Regions from separate parts of the Brevibacillus sp. BD137 genome, predicted to be linked through region 1. Evidence: a T-box and tRNA genes for the amino acid it is inferred to sense, from the RefSeq annotation. Region 1 holds a T-box; the other holds one or more tRNA genes.
The links. The T-box of region 1 lies ahead of argS (arginine--tRNA ligase). A T-box ahead of a tRNA ligase gene usually reads a tRNA of that ligase, here a tRNA-Arg.
Positions count from the first base shown of each region.

Region 2: it has a tRNA-Arg gene. The T-box ahead of argS (arginine--tRNA ligase) is inferred to sense a tRNA for this amino acid. The anticodon was not compared.

Region 1 is NZ_JAOTNO010000005.1:130,630-137,522, reverse strand. Features, by position in the region: gene ODZ53_RS13250 (YcdB/YcdC domain-containing protein) at 1-2,159, opposite strand, end outside; gene ODZ53_RS13245 (sigma-70 family RNA polymerase sigma factor) at 2,150-2,722, opposite strand; gene ODZ53_RS13240 (hypothetical protein) at 2,921-3,409, shown strand; T-box leader at 3,462-3,726, shown strand; gene argS (arginine--tRNA ligase) at 3,771-5,486, shown strand; gene ODZ53_RS13230 (hypothetical protein) at 5,611-5,982, shown strand; gene ODZ53_RS13225 (thiolase family protein) at 6,056-6,893, opposite strand, start outside.
Region 2 is NZ_JAOTNO010000009.1:14,189-21,081, forward strand. Features, by position in the region: gene ODZ53_RS19090 (FecCD family ABC transporter permease) at 185-1,201, shown strand; gene ODZ53_RS19095 (FecCD family ABC transporter permease) at 1,194-2,234, shown strand; tRNA gene ODZ53_RS19100 (tRNA-Arg) at 2,879-2,953, opposite strand; gene rpoN (RNA polymerase factor sigma-54) at 3,196-4,569, shown strand; gene ODZ53_RS19110 (glutaredoxin family protein) at 4,569-4,847, shown strand; gene ODZ53_RS19115 (sugar-binding transcriptional regulator) at 5,271-6,296, shown strand; gene ODZ53_RS19120 (Na+/H+ antiporter NhaC family protein) at 6,315-6,893, shown strand, end outside.

The DNA of each region.
Region 1 (6,893 bases):
GCCAGCTCTTCGTCACTCCACGGCACATACGCCAGCTTTGGTTGAGCTAATTTTTGCCCATCCACATCTTTCATCAAATAGACCAGCTTTAGAGGCATGACGCGTAAATACTCTTCAACAGCCTTGTCTTTCGAAACGATCCTGTCGGATGCTGGAAGCTCCACCAACTCGTTTGTCATTCTGAAGTTATGAAACTTTGTCACTTTGCCAGAAGACGGATCGACTGTTACCGAATAAGCCGCTTTTTGCTCGCGATCCTGTACAGGAATGCCATCCTTGCTCATAAAATATCTGAATTCCCATTCGCCCGATGACACAGGATTCGCTTCGGCTGGCTGTATGACTTGTGCTAATTGCACCTCTTTTACGCCTGGATCGACGTATTTATACAGAAAGGCGAGTGCAGCCTCTTCCGCTTGCTCGCGTTTGACTGTCACCGCTGTGTCAGAACGCAGTGATCCCAGCCCGACGACACTGCCTGTTTCTGCGATGACTTCTACGCCGATATACTTGTCATTTTTATCATTCCAGACGTATTCCTTGCGCCCCTCTCGGATACTCTCGCTCTCTCTATAGGTCGATTCATCTACCTGTATGCCAAATTCCGCTTGCAGCAGTGCTTTTGCCTCATCCTTGGAGCGAACCTTGACGTATTCCTTTGGAGATTCGATCGGATGTACTTCTGTCGTATTCAACTGATCATAGGCAAGCCCATTATCTCCCGTTCCATACACAATCTTGCCATTGGTCGCGTCGATATGCCACTCCGTACCATCTTCACGTCCTCTTTGCATGAAGGAAACAGCTGGCGTGTATTCCAGAATAGGTTGCCACTTCTTCCCTTGCTTTGATTCTGGCCGTATTCTCGGATTCTGCACGTATCGAAGCTTCATATGCTCACTTAGCTCTTTGATGGCTACCTCTTCTGACACAGCACTCGATACATCCGGGTACTGCGACGGCTCGAATGTTTCGGGCTCCTTGCTGAAATATCGGACGTGACCAGAGTCCGTTGTTGTTATGCTAATTTCATCAGACAACACTGGCAGTCCGTTATAATATCGCAGGTACACTCCTGGATCGTTGGCATCCACTAACCGATAGTTTTCACTATCCGCCCCGAGTAGTTTGTTCAGGAACTGTCGCTCTTGCTGCAAGGCTTTTGCTCCCTCTGCCTCTTTCCCGCTCGCTGCTTCCTTTTCATCCCTATACAAAAGCCTGTACGATTCCAGTGCTTGACCATTTCCATAGATCACAAGAGAAACCTTATGCCCCTCGTTGTTCGTTTTCCCCAAGATGAATGACATGCCATCGTGTTTCTTTTCTTTATCCAAAAGAAGAAGGGACGGGTTCAAATCAGGCATGGCATCTGTAAGCTTGGTGAAAAAGGCTTGTTCATTCTTGTTCAATCGCCCGAAAAACACGACTTGCTCCTGTTGGTCAATTCCAACTGACAATACGTCGAACGGAACGGGCTGGCCGTTTTCGATCCGTTGATAATTCACGCTCATCCATGGGCCTTTTACCCTATACTCATCGGTATAGATCTGAGTCTCGACGAGCTGATAGGACTTACTTTCCTCCCCCCAAAAAGCTTGAAGAAATGCGCTTGCTGCTTTCTCCGCAGTCTTGGCTGATGGCAATTTCTCTTCCTTCTGTTCTCCTCGCTCACCATCAATTGTAAAGCTCTCAATTTGTCCTGTCTGTATATCATAGACAACATTGGCACGCGCAGTATCCCCTTCTAGTAAAGTTAGTGCACTGAATCCATAGCTTGTACGATCCACTCTTATTGTCATCTTGCTCAAGGCGGGGATCGCCTTTTTCAATGGTAAAATTGCCTCTTCCGGCGGCACCTTTACACTGTTCGGATTTGTCTCTTTATTGTTTGTTTTCGTAGCAGTTGTAGCAATCGCATTCGTTACATTTTTACCACTTGGCATCTGTGGAAACCAGCCTTGCTGATGAATTCCCACAGCAGTAACCGCCAAGCAAGCTGCCAGCGAACCAGCCACGAAAATTCTGTTTCGATTCTTGTGTTTATTTTTTGCAATCGCACCTCTGATCCGTAATTCCATCTCTTTTGTAAACCTCACTTCCTCCACTGATTCCTCACTTGCGCTCCGTACTGCTTCACGCATTTCCTTATCTAGGTCCATTCCAATCCCTCCTTTTCACACAATGCCTTAAAATGTTTTCGGGCCCGTGACAATTGGGTTCGTACGGCATCTTCTGAAATATCCAGCACTTGCGCCATCTCTCTTATCGACAAATCTTCATAGTAATGTAGTACCATGACTTTTCGGTACAGCGGCGAGAGCTTCATCACCTGCTCCGCTACCTGTATCTTGCTCATTTGTCCGATGACGGCCGATTCAACATTTGCCATGTCAGCCTTTTCGGGGGGTGCTTCCTCTTTGGAGAGGTAGGTAGAAAAAATCTGGCGAAAGGACCACGAACGCAAATATTTGCGGGACTCGTTGATCGCGATTCGGTAAAGCCACGTTTTCACGCTACTCTGATGGCGGAACTGATCCAGACCCCGATACGCCTTCAGGAACACTTCCTGGGTAATGTCTTCCGCGATTCCCCGATCCTTGACGATCAGATAGGCGAGCTGCACGATGTTGTCTCCGTAGTCGCTCATGAGTCTCGTCAGCTTCTCCTCGTTGGTCAATTGCAGCGTCCAGTCCGCTTCGCTACTTTTGGCACTTGCATTCACGTACTGTTCACCTCCTTGTTACCTTTTGATATGTATTTGATCCAGCTGGCTTATTTTTGTGACAAGATTATCCAACTATTTTATCTATAATCCTTTTCCTTTCTTCCACTGCTACACTCCGTTGCGTTGCTTTCATTGTCAGCGCACATTGCTTTTGCTATCATGAGGCTTATTGTAGAGCGAAAGGAACGAGATGACATGGATGACATGCAAGCACGTGAAAAAGACAAATTTCTCTCCTGTTTGGAGACCATAAAAGAGCTATCCAAATCCGAATTTGAAACCTATTCCATCGTTAAGAATACCGAAACGGGAGAACATTATCTCCACTATTTTTTGTCCCACATTAACTTGTCCGAGGGAGGCAGAAGAGACGATTACGATCACTTCCTGCCGATTGAATCCGACGATATTTTAGCGATTATGTTTGGCGAACAGCCTTACCAGTTTCCGGAGAACTGGCGCTCCGCTTATTTGCGCAGTGGAAATGACAATCGATTGATCCCGTTCGATCCATCGGAAAATTACGATCTGGACGATGCGGCAGCTGCCGAGCTGGCCATGCTCGAAAAGCTGGAACAGTACAAAGAGCAAATGATGAACGCAGATAACCTCAGCCCGGAAGAAAGGGAAGAGCTGACCAAGCAATATTTCGCGGAATTAGATAAGATTTTAAAAAAACCTTGATCGAGGCACCTTGCATCATGACGGTATAAACAGCTATAATTCTAGAGAAACAAACGAATCGTTGATGAGGATAGTACTCCTTGTGTGTGGACGAAAGCGAGTCGGGGACGGTGTGAGCCCGATGCCAAACCATGTGAGGAAACGCCCCTCGGAGATGCGGCCTGAACATCCAAAGCCAGCCATTATGGGCAACGGATCCTGTAGGGCTATGCCGGGACTGCCCGTTACAGCAGGTCAAGCGGTTTTTGCCTTCCTATGCGATGGAAGGGAAAAACAACAAGAGTGGCACCGCGGGAGTATAACCTCTCGTCTCTTTTTCACAGGAGACGTAGAGGTTTTTTTATTTGAAAGGGGAATTTAGATGAGCTACAAACACCAAGTCGCTGAAAAGATTGCCGCTGCGCTCTCCTCGATGGGCGTAGACACACTGACCAAAGAAGCCGTATATGGCATGCTGGAAACACCACCAAACCCTGCAATGGGCGATGTGGCCTTCCCTTGCTTTCAATTGGCAAAAGCATTGCGCAAAGCTCCACCGATGATCGCAGCAGAGCTGGCTGGACAGCTCTCCGGTGCACCATTGCGCGAATCGAACGCAGTTGGTCCGTACGTGAACCTGTTCCTGGATCAAGAAAATGTGGCCGAGCAAGTTATCGGAACCATCCTTACCCAAGGCAGCACATACGGAAGCAGCCATATCGGTGAAGGACGCAAAGTACCAATTGACCTCTCCTCCCCGAATATTGCGAAGCCGTTTTCCATGGGTCACCTGCGCTCTACTGTAATCGGGAACGCGATTGCCAACATCATGGAAAAGCAAGGCTATGAGCCAGTACGTATCAATCACTTGGGTGACTGGGGTACGCAGTTTGGTAAACTGATCGTTGCGTATCGCCTCTGGGGTGATGAAGCAAAGGTAAAAGCAGAACCGATCAAGGAGCTGCTCAGCCTCTACGTTCGTTTCCACGAAGAAGTCGAGAACGATTCTACCTTGGAGGACCAAGGCCGTGAATGGTTCAAAAAGCTCGAGGATGGCGATGAAGAAGCTCAGCATCTGTGGAAATGGTTCCGTGATGAGTCCCTCAAGGAATTCATGAAGATTTACGACCTGATGAACGTAGCCTTCGACTCCACACACGGTGAAGCATTCTACAACGACAAAATGGATCGCGTTGTTACCTTGCTCGAGGAAAAAGGTCTCTTGACTGAATCCGATGGTGCAATGGTCGTGAACCTCGACGAATACAACATGCCGCCATGCCTGATCAAAAAATCTGACGGCGCTACCCTGTACGCAACGCGTGATTTGGCTGCAGCCCTCTTCCGCCACGAATCGTACGATTTTGCTAAAGCACTTTATGTCGTAGGAAACGAGCAACGCCTCCACTTCCAGCAGCTCTATAAAGTGTTGGAAAAAATGGGCTATGCGTGGTCCGCAAATATGCACCACATCCCATTTGGCATGATGCTCAAGGACGGCAAGAAAATGTCCACGCGTAAAGGGAAAGTTGTTCTCTTGGAAGAAGTATTGGCACAAGCCATTTCTGATGTCCAAAAAGTCATCGAAGAGAAAAACCCTACGCTGTCCAATAAAGAAGAAGTGGCTCGTCAAGTCGGGGTAGGCGCAGTTATTTTCCATGACTTGAAAAACTTCCGCCTGAATGATGTCAACTTCTCCTGGGAAGAGATGCTGACCTTCGAAGGGGAAACAGGACCATACGTGCAATACGCACACGCTCGTGCATGCTCGCTGCTGCGCAGAGGTGGCTACCAGCCAGCAACGACTGTGAACCTGGCTTCCGGTGCACTCGACAGCAAAGAGGCTTGGGCAGTGATTACCCTCTTGAACGCGTTCCCAGAGGTAATCGAACGTGCTGCCGATAACTTCGATCCGTCGCAAATCGGCAAGTATGTGATCGACCTGGCGCAAACATTCAACAAATTCTATGCGAATGTACGCATCCTGGCTGAGGAAGAAGATGTGACAGCATCCCGTCTCCAGCTCGTAGCAGCAGTCGTTGCTGTGCTGAAGGAAGGTCTGCGTCTGCTCGGTCTGGCGGCTCCAGAAGAAATGTAAAAAAGTATACGAAAAGTCGGTTGCTTCCTCTTGTGGGGAAACGCCGGCTTTTTTGATTGTCCCGTGTCATCATCATTCTTCTGTGAGATAATGGAACGATGGCCGATGAAAGAGGTGAGCAACAATGGGAAGAAGTGTACATTTCGGCAAAACGGATTTTACCTTGCGTCTCACTGGCTTGCATACGATCTTAGCCTTGAAGAACACGATCACGCTCCCTTATCAATCGATCAAGCATGTCGAGGTCGGTTCTTTTGTTCCGCCAAAATGGATGTTGCGCATGCCAGGGACGTCTTTTGGACCTTTAAACATTTATGAGGGAAGCTTTCAGCATCGAAATGAATGGTACTTCCTTTCTTTTGCCCAGACGGATTCGTTGTTGATCCTAGAAGTAGAGGGCCATGCCAAATATCAGCACGTCATTGTACAGCTGGAAAACCCAACAGAAGTGGCGGCTACCTTGCGAAAATACTTACGCGACCAAAAGGCCCCCTAATAGCGCTCAAGCTCCATGGCAAAAAGCCCCGAAATTTCAACGTTCGGGGCTTTTTCATTTGCACATGTGAAGTTTACATTGTCAAATTTTCATAGATCACTGACATTCCCATGCCACCTGCCATGCACAGCGTCACCATGCCATACTTCTCGCGTCTGCGCATCATTTCGTTCATCAACGTCACTGTCAGTTTGGCTCCAGTTGCTCCCACAGGGTGACCCAAGGCAATCGCGCCTCCATTGACATTCACCTTACTCGAGTCCAGCTCCAAGCATTTGATCACAGACAAAGCCTGGGCGGCAAATGCCTCATTCAATTCGATGAGCCCAATGTCTTCGAGATTCAATCCCGCTTTCTCCAGTACCTTTTTCGTAGCAGGGACTGGTCCAATCCCCATCACGTCAGGTTCGACTCCTGCGCTGGCAAAAGCCTTTATTTTCACGAGTGGAGTCAAACCCGCTTCCTCCGCCTTTTCACGGGACATCATCAATACAGCGGCTGCGCCGTCATTCATCGGACACGCATTTCCGGCAGTGATGGTCCCCTCCTTTTGAAAAACACTTTTCAGCTTGGCGAGTTCTTCTAGCTTGATATCATGGCGCACCGATTCATCCTGCGCAAAAACACGTGTGCCTTTGCGATCCTTGATTTCAATCGGTACGATTTCACTCGCGAATAGGCCTGCTTCGATTGCTGCCGCTGCTCTTACGTGGCTCTCGTAGGCAAAACGATCCTGCTCTTCACGGGAAATACCGTACTGGACAGCCAGCCGTTCTGCGGTCATACCCATATGTTCGCCAGTCAACGAGCAGATCAAACCATCGGACAAAAGAGCATCCTCCATGGACAAATGGCCGAATTTGCTGCCCCAGCGATTCTTCACGAGGTAAGGAACGTTACTCATGGACTCC
Region 2 (6,893 bases), on a different contig from region 1:
ATATTTTTTGGAACCAGAGGAAAACTATAGATATTACTGTGCTGATTTTCCAATAGCGATAATAAAAATCAATATCATTGACTAGCCCTATCCGCAAGCTTAGACTGATTAGTGGGAGAAACTTACATACATAGGTAGCGAATAGACAGAATAGGTAGAATGCAACGGAAAGAAGGGAACAGGCGTGAATGTGATTTTGTCCAGCCGACTGCAAAAGACTACTGTACTCATAGCAGGGCTTGTTGTCCTGGCAGTCGTGATGGTGGCTAGTATTCTTTTCGGAATCAATCGGTATTCATTCACTACTGCAGTAGAGGCATACACTCAATTTTCCGGTTCGGAGGAACATTTGATTATTACGACTTCCCGAATGCCGCGTACACTGACAGCGGTAGCAGTGGGGAGCAGCCTCGCTGTAGCAGGTGTTTTGTTGCAGGCGTTGACTCGGAACCCTCTGGCTTCACCGTCTCTTATCGGCGTGAACGCTGGAGCTGCAGCAGCTATTGTGACGACGATTGTTGTTTTTGGCTCGCAATTTCCAGTGTCGCAAATGATGTGGGCAGGATTTATCGGAGCGGGTGTGACTGCTCTGCTTGTATACGGATTGGCCTCCGCTGGGCGGGGAGGCATGACTCCGATTAAGCTGACACTTTCGGGTGCAGCGGTTGCCGCTTTTGCTTCGTCTGTGACTTCGCTGTTTATGCTGTTGCAAGAAAAGACGATGACAGAGGCCTTTTACTGGTTAGTTGGTTCTGTGGAGGGGAGACAGCTCGATCATTTTTTTATGATCATTCCTTATTTGCTAGTAGGCTGGTTAGGCGCTATGGTACTGACTGGCTCGTTAAACTTGATGGTACTTGGTGATGATGTAGCGACTGGCCTGGGCCAGAAGATTATCTTGGTAAAAGCTACTGCGTTATTGCTCGTGGTGCTCTTGGCAGGTGGGAGTGTCGCGCTCGCTGGACCAATTGCATTCGTGGGCATCATCATCCCGCATCTATGTCGTTTCTTAGTCGGGCTTGATCACCGATGGTTGATTCCCTATTCAATTGTTTTCGGCGGAGCTTTTCTGGTTTGCGCTGACTTGCTTTCTCGCCTTGTATTGATGCCCATGCGTCTGGAAGTACCAGTAGGCGTAGCAACGGCTATGATCGGAGTGGCTTTTATCATCCCGCTGGTCAGGGGGAGGGCGTATGCATAGACATGTAGTCATTCGGTCCAAAAAGCCAGCGCTCTCGTTTCATGTAGATAAGCGGGCTTTGGGAATTAATTTCATACTATTTTTGCTGTTATCTGTTGTGATTGTATTGAGTATTGGCTTAGGAAGCTTGCATATTCCTGTGTGGGAGGTCGTCAAAGCTTTTGTGGGAGCGGGCAGTGAACAGAATGAATTGATCGTGCTCGATTGGCGATTGCCTCGTGTTGTCGTTTCAGTCATGGTGGGGGCTTCCCTGGCGGTATCGGGGGCTATTTTGCAGTCCTTGGTACGAAATCCGTTAGCTTCGCCTGATTTGATCGGGACTACAGCGGGAGCAACGGCAGCAGCGGTAGCATTTATCACATTCGCAAAAGATGTAAGTGTACAATGGATGCCATTGGTGGCCTTGATCGGTGGATTGTTAACCGCGACGCTTACGTATCTCACTGCGTGGAAAGAGGGAGTCTCCCCTTTTCGCCTCGCGCTTGTCGGTGTATGTATCTCGGCAGGCATGGGGGCATTAACGATCTTTTTCCTGGTGATCACCCAAACCCACAAAGCCTCAAATGCACTCGGGTGGATGACTGGAACTGTGTACGGTATGTCGTGGGTAAATGTCATGACATTGCTTCCGTGGACCGTTTTGTTTCTTGGCGCTACGATTTTCCAAATCCGTTATTTGAATGCCCAGGAGCTCGGTGATGATATCGCCAAAGGCATTGGCGTAGCGATTGATAAGAAGCGATTGCTCTTGATTGCGATCAGTGTGGCTTTGGCAGGTGCTGCGGTTGGTGTAGCAGGAGGAATTAGTTTTATCGGGTTGATGGCCCCACATATTGCGCGTAGGTTAGTAGGTTCTGCGTACGGTTACTTGCTGCCGGCTTCCGCTGTTTTGGGCGGGATGCTTGTCGTCTTGGCCGATTTGATTGGGAGAACGGTGTTTTTACCGCATGATTTGCCAGCTGGGATTTTTACCGCAGCGATTGGAGCGCCGTTCTTTGTTTATCTTTTGTATAAAACAAGGAATCATCAGTAGGAAATGGAAGTGTGAGTATCAATAGTTGAGTGAGAACCCTGAAGGAGAGAATGCTTCAGGGTTCTTTGTGTTTACTATCTGTCAATTTTTTACAAAATATTACACGATTCGAATTTACAAAACACTTTAAATAAGGTGAAAAATAGTATAAGTTATATTTATGATAACTAATGGGACTAATAGTTAATTTACTTTGTGAATGGGAACCCAGTTTTAAACGGAGAAAGCAAAGAACAATAATATCAGTCATTGTTCTATAAATGTAAACATCATTAATCATCAAATTATTATTTTGGTGAGAAAGCAAGACAGAGAGACACTAAAAAGCCACTTTCGTATTAAGGGCAATACAACTTTATCAGTAAATATCCCTGAGGAAGGGAATTATTACATCTACATTGTATCTGCAGATGCAGCATTTGATACGACCCCAATCAACCCTATGCCTTACACATTTAAAGCTATTTTTAAGTAGTAATTTCAAAAGTGATTTAAAAGTGACTTACTATACGTAGCACTCGAAGAACGGCCCTTTTACCCGGGGCTGTTTTTTGTTTTGATAGGTTAGTTGAGTGGAAATCAAACATGTGGATTCAAAAAAGCGACCTCTTGAAATTCAAGAGATCGCTTTTGGTTTGAAAGTATGGTACGCCTGAAGGGAATCGAACCCCCGCACATGGTTCCGGAGACCATTGCTCTATCCACTGAGCTACAGGCGTATATTGTGACGACAACTTTTATTATAAAACATCGAGATTCTCAATGCAAACGAAAAAAAGTAGTTCAGCAGAAAAAACTAGCGATAAAATAAGCGAAAGTGAAAAAGTCCAATGGTGAAGATCTTTCGACATTTTTTGTGTTCTGTTTCATCAATTTGGCAGGAAAATTGCATGAGAGAACGAATATAATGAAAATAAAGAGTCATCGAGCAGCATGAGCAAGTGCGAAGGAGGCGAGCTTCATGAACATGGGATTGGGGTTATTTCAAGAACAAACACTGAAATTAGTGATGACGCCGGAATTACGCCAAGCGATTACCATATTGCAGTATTCAGCCATTGATCTCATCTCCTATTTGCAGGATCAGGCTAATGAAAATCCTGTTTTCGACCTTGAAGTGGCTGGAGAAGTCGCTTCTGCAAAAGCAGAGAAGCCAGCTCCTGAGATTGACTGGAAAGAAATTGTGGGCAATCGCGCGACAGGTGAGTACGGTTCGTCGAAAAATGAAAGCACTTACAATCCGCTGGATTACGTCCAGCAAGGTGCGGAGACGCTGTACGAACATCTGGAGCGTCAACTCGGCTATGTAAAAGGGTTCTCGTCGCTGCAAAAACAGATTGCTCTCTTTTTGATCGGGAATTTGGATGAGAAGGGATATTTGGAAATTACACTGGAGGAAGCAAGTGAGCGCCTGGGCGCTGAAATGCTCGAGATTGAGGACGTGTTGTCCGTTTTGCAGCATTTTGATCCAGTAGGCGTAGCTTCACGCAGCCTGGAAGAATGTCTTTTGCTGCAGCTTGAGCATTTGGCACTCGATGATGAAAAGATCGTGCAGGTCGTTCGTAACCACCTGCAAGATTTGGCGGACAATCGCTATCAGCGGATCGCAGAAAAAATCGGATGTACACCGCAAGCGGTACAGACGATGGCAGATTTGATCCGTACGTTGAACCCGCGTCCAGGGGGGACCTTTTCTTCCGTAGAGACAAGATATGTCATTCCAGATGTGACGGTAGAAAAGGTCGGGAATGATTATGTAGTATTGGTTAATGATGTTGCTGCACCGCGGCTGAAAATCAACAGCTTCTATGAAAAAATGCTGAGCCAGCAAAAAAGTCAGGATGAAGCGAAACAGTTCATTCACGATAAGCTGAATGCCGCCATGTGGCTGGCAAAAAGTTTGGAGCAGCGCCGCTTGACGCTCATGCGTGTAACACAGGCCATCCTCGATATGCAACGGGAGTTTTTTGATCGGGGGATTCATTATTTAAAGCCTATGACGCAAAAGGAAATAGCAGAGCGGGTCGGCCTGCACGAATCAACGATAAGCCGGGCAACCAGCAACAAATACGTCCAGACACCGCGCGGAATCTTTGAGTTGAAGTATTTCTTTACGTCAGCACTCTCTACTTCCAGCGGGGAAGCGACTTCTTCTGAGAGTGTTAAACGCAGAATCAAAGCACTGATCGAGCAAGAAGATCGGAAAGCTCCGTTATCTGATCAAAAGCTGGGTGAGATGCTGCTTACAGAGGGGATTGAGATCTCCCGCCGAACGGTTGCCAAGTACCGGGAAGAAATGCTGATCCCATCGTCGGCTAAACGAAAGAGGTTTTAATGAGAATGAATGAAAAAACGTTTGAAATTGTCTTGTACGGACGAAATAAGTGTCATTTGTGCGACGAGGTGGAGCTCTACATCCGTTCTCTGGCGGAGGAGTTCCCCCTTCGTATGCGCATGGTTGATATTGAAAGTGATCCGGCTTTGCATGAGGAAATGATGTTTGTCATTCCCGTAGTCGAGATAGATGGAGAGATCGTGTTTCGTTCCATAACGCATGTGGTGACGCTAAAAGAGCTGCACGAGGAACTACATAGACGTACCGCTCTATCATAAATTGATTGCTATGGTATTGGCTGTTTTTTAGCTTTAGAAAGTACCGATGAACCAACAAAGCTGGTGAGAAGAAAAAGCACAGGGCTCGTAGACCTTGGCATCGCCAGCCCAGTCGGAACTTCCAAAAGGGGACCTACTTGTCGAACACTTCTTCTCTGAGAAACTTCCGCCCGTAGGGTGGCTTTGGCTCAACGGTCCCCTTTTGGAAGTGAAGACGGACAGTGAATCTCCCCTGCTAGCGTGTCAGAGTCGAAGAGAACTGTGCTTTTTCTTCGGTAGAGGGGAACTTGCAAGATATGGTTAAATATGATACATTCAAGTTGTAGCAAGTGATCTTTTTTTTGCACCAAGTGGGACAAAAAATGTATATACAGGGACATTAAACGTCCCGATCAACAATTTGTAACCAAGGAAGAAGGTAAAATGCGACGTTTACTGGAACTGCAACAAAAATTGTTGCCTGACTTGATTCAAGTTTTGCGTCAGCGGTACATGTTGCTCCGATCCATCTATCATTTGCAGCCGATTGGCAGAAGAGGTCTTGCTCAAGCCATGGATACCACTGAGCGAATTTTGCGGGCAGAAGTGGAACTGCTAAAAGAAACGGGGCTCCTTCATGTAACAGCTGCGGGAATGAGCCTGAGTGAAGAAGGACAACAAGTCTTGGACGACATGGAGCCTCTCGTCGGAGAGCTATTCGGCCTTACTGACTTGGCAGAGCGCCTGCAAAAAAAGCTGGGCATAGCAGAAGTCATTGTGGTACAGGGCAATGCAGACCAGTCACCTTGGGTAAAGGAAGAGCTGGGACGGGTAGGGGCACGGGTCCTCAAACAGGTCGTGCAAGAAGGCGACATTGTAGCGGTAACAGGTGGTTCATCCATCGCCAGCGTAGCAAGTCATCTGACGCCTTCTGCTTCGTTCAAAAACGTTCAGTTTGTCCCTGCTCGCGGTGGATTGGGAGAACGCGTAGAGCTGCAAGCGAACACGCTCGCTTCCGCCATGGCAGCGAAAACAGGTGCTTCTTATCGGCTTCTTCACGTACCGGATCGCCTCCATCCAGAAGCCTTGCAGACATTGGTCAAAGAGCCACAGGTACAAGATGTGCTGTCACTCTTGGGCGAAACTCGAATCGTTTTACATGGAATCGGGGATGCCGTCACGATGGCGAGAAGGCGGAATTATTCGGAGGAAGAACTCGTGGAATTAGTGGAGACGGGTGCTGTATCAGAAGCATTCGGATACTACTTTAATGAAGCGGGAGAAACGGTCCACAGAATGCCGACAATTGGTTTACAGCTAGAGGAAGTGCACAAGGCAGAAACAGTGCTCTCTATTGCGGGGGGCGAAAGCAAGGCAAAAGCGATTCTTTCCTTTGCTAAGCAATCGTGTCAGAATGTACTCATTACGGACGAAGGGGCAGCTTATACGCTGTTGTCCGCACGATTGTAACGGAAGGAAGTCGGTCGCATGTCTATCACATCGGTAACACCCATCTTGGCAATGATCGCTGGTATCATTTTGAGCCTATCGCTCGGTTTTCCGATCGCATGGGGGATTGTTTTTGCGATCTTGGTCACACTGGTTAGTGTAAAAAGATTGGGTTATCCGTGGAAGCAACAGTTCGTGTTTGGCTGGGAAGGTGTCCAAAAGGCAAAGCCCGTCCTTACGATTCTGTTTTTAGTAGGACTCTTGATTCCTCTATTAATGATGGGAGGAACCATTCCCGCCATCATTTACTATGGATTATCGATTGTGAATGTCGAGTATTTGTTCGTTCTCTCTTTTCTGTTGACCGCAGGCGTCAGTTATTTATTGGGTACATCAATCGGTACACTGAGTACGATTGGGCTGTCCTTGATGGGCATAGCACATGCTGCAGGGATATCACCTGCGATCGTAGGAGGCGCGCTCATCTCTGGAGCGATGGTGGGGGAACGTTTCTCACCGATATCCAGCAGTCGATTACTGGTGCTTTCCAATGTCGGTATGACAGAAGAGCAGGAAAGAAGAATACGGCGTCCTGCTTTGCTTACGGTAGCGATTTGC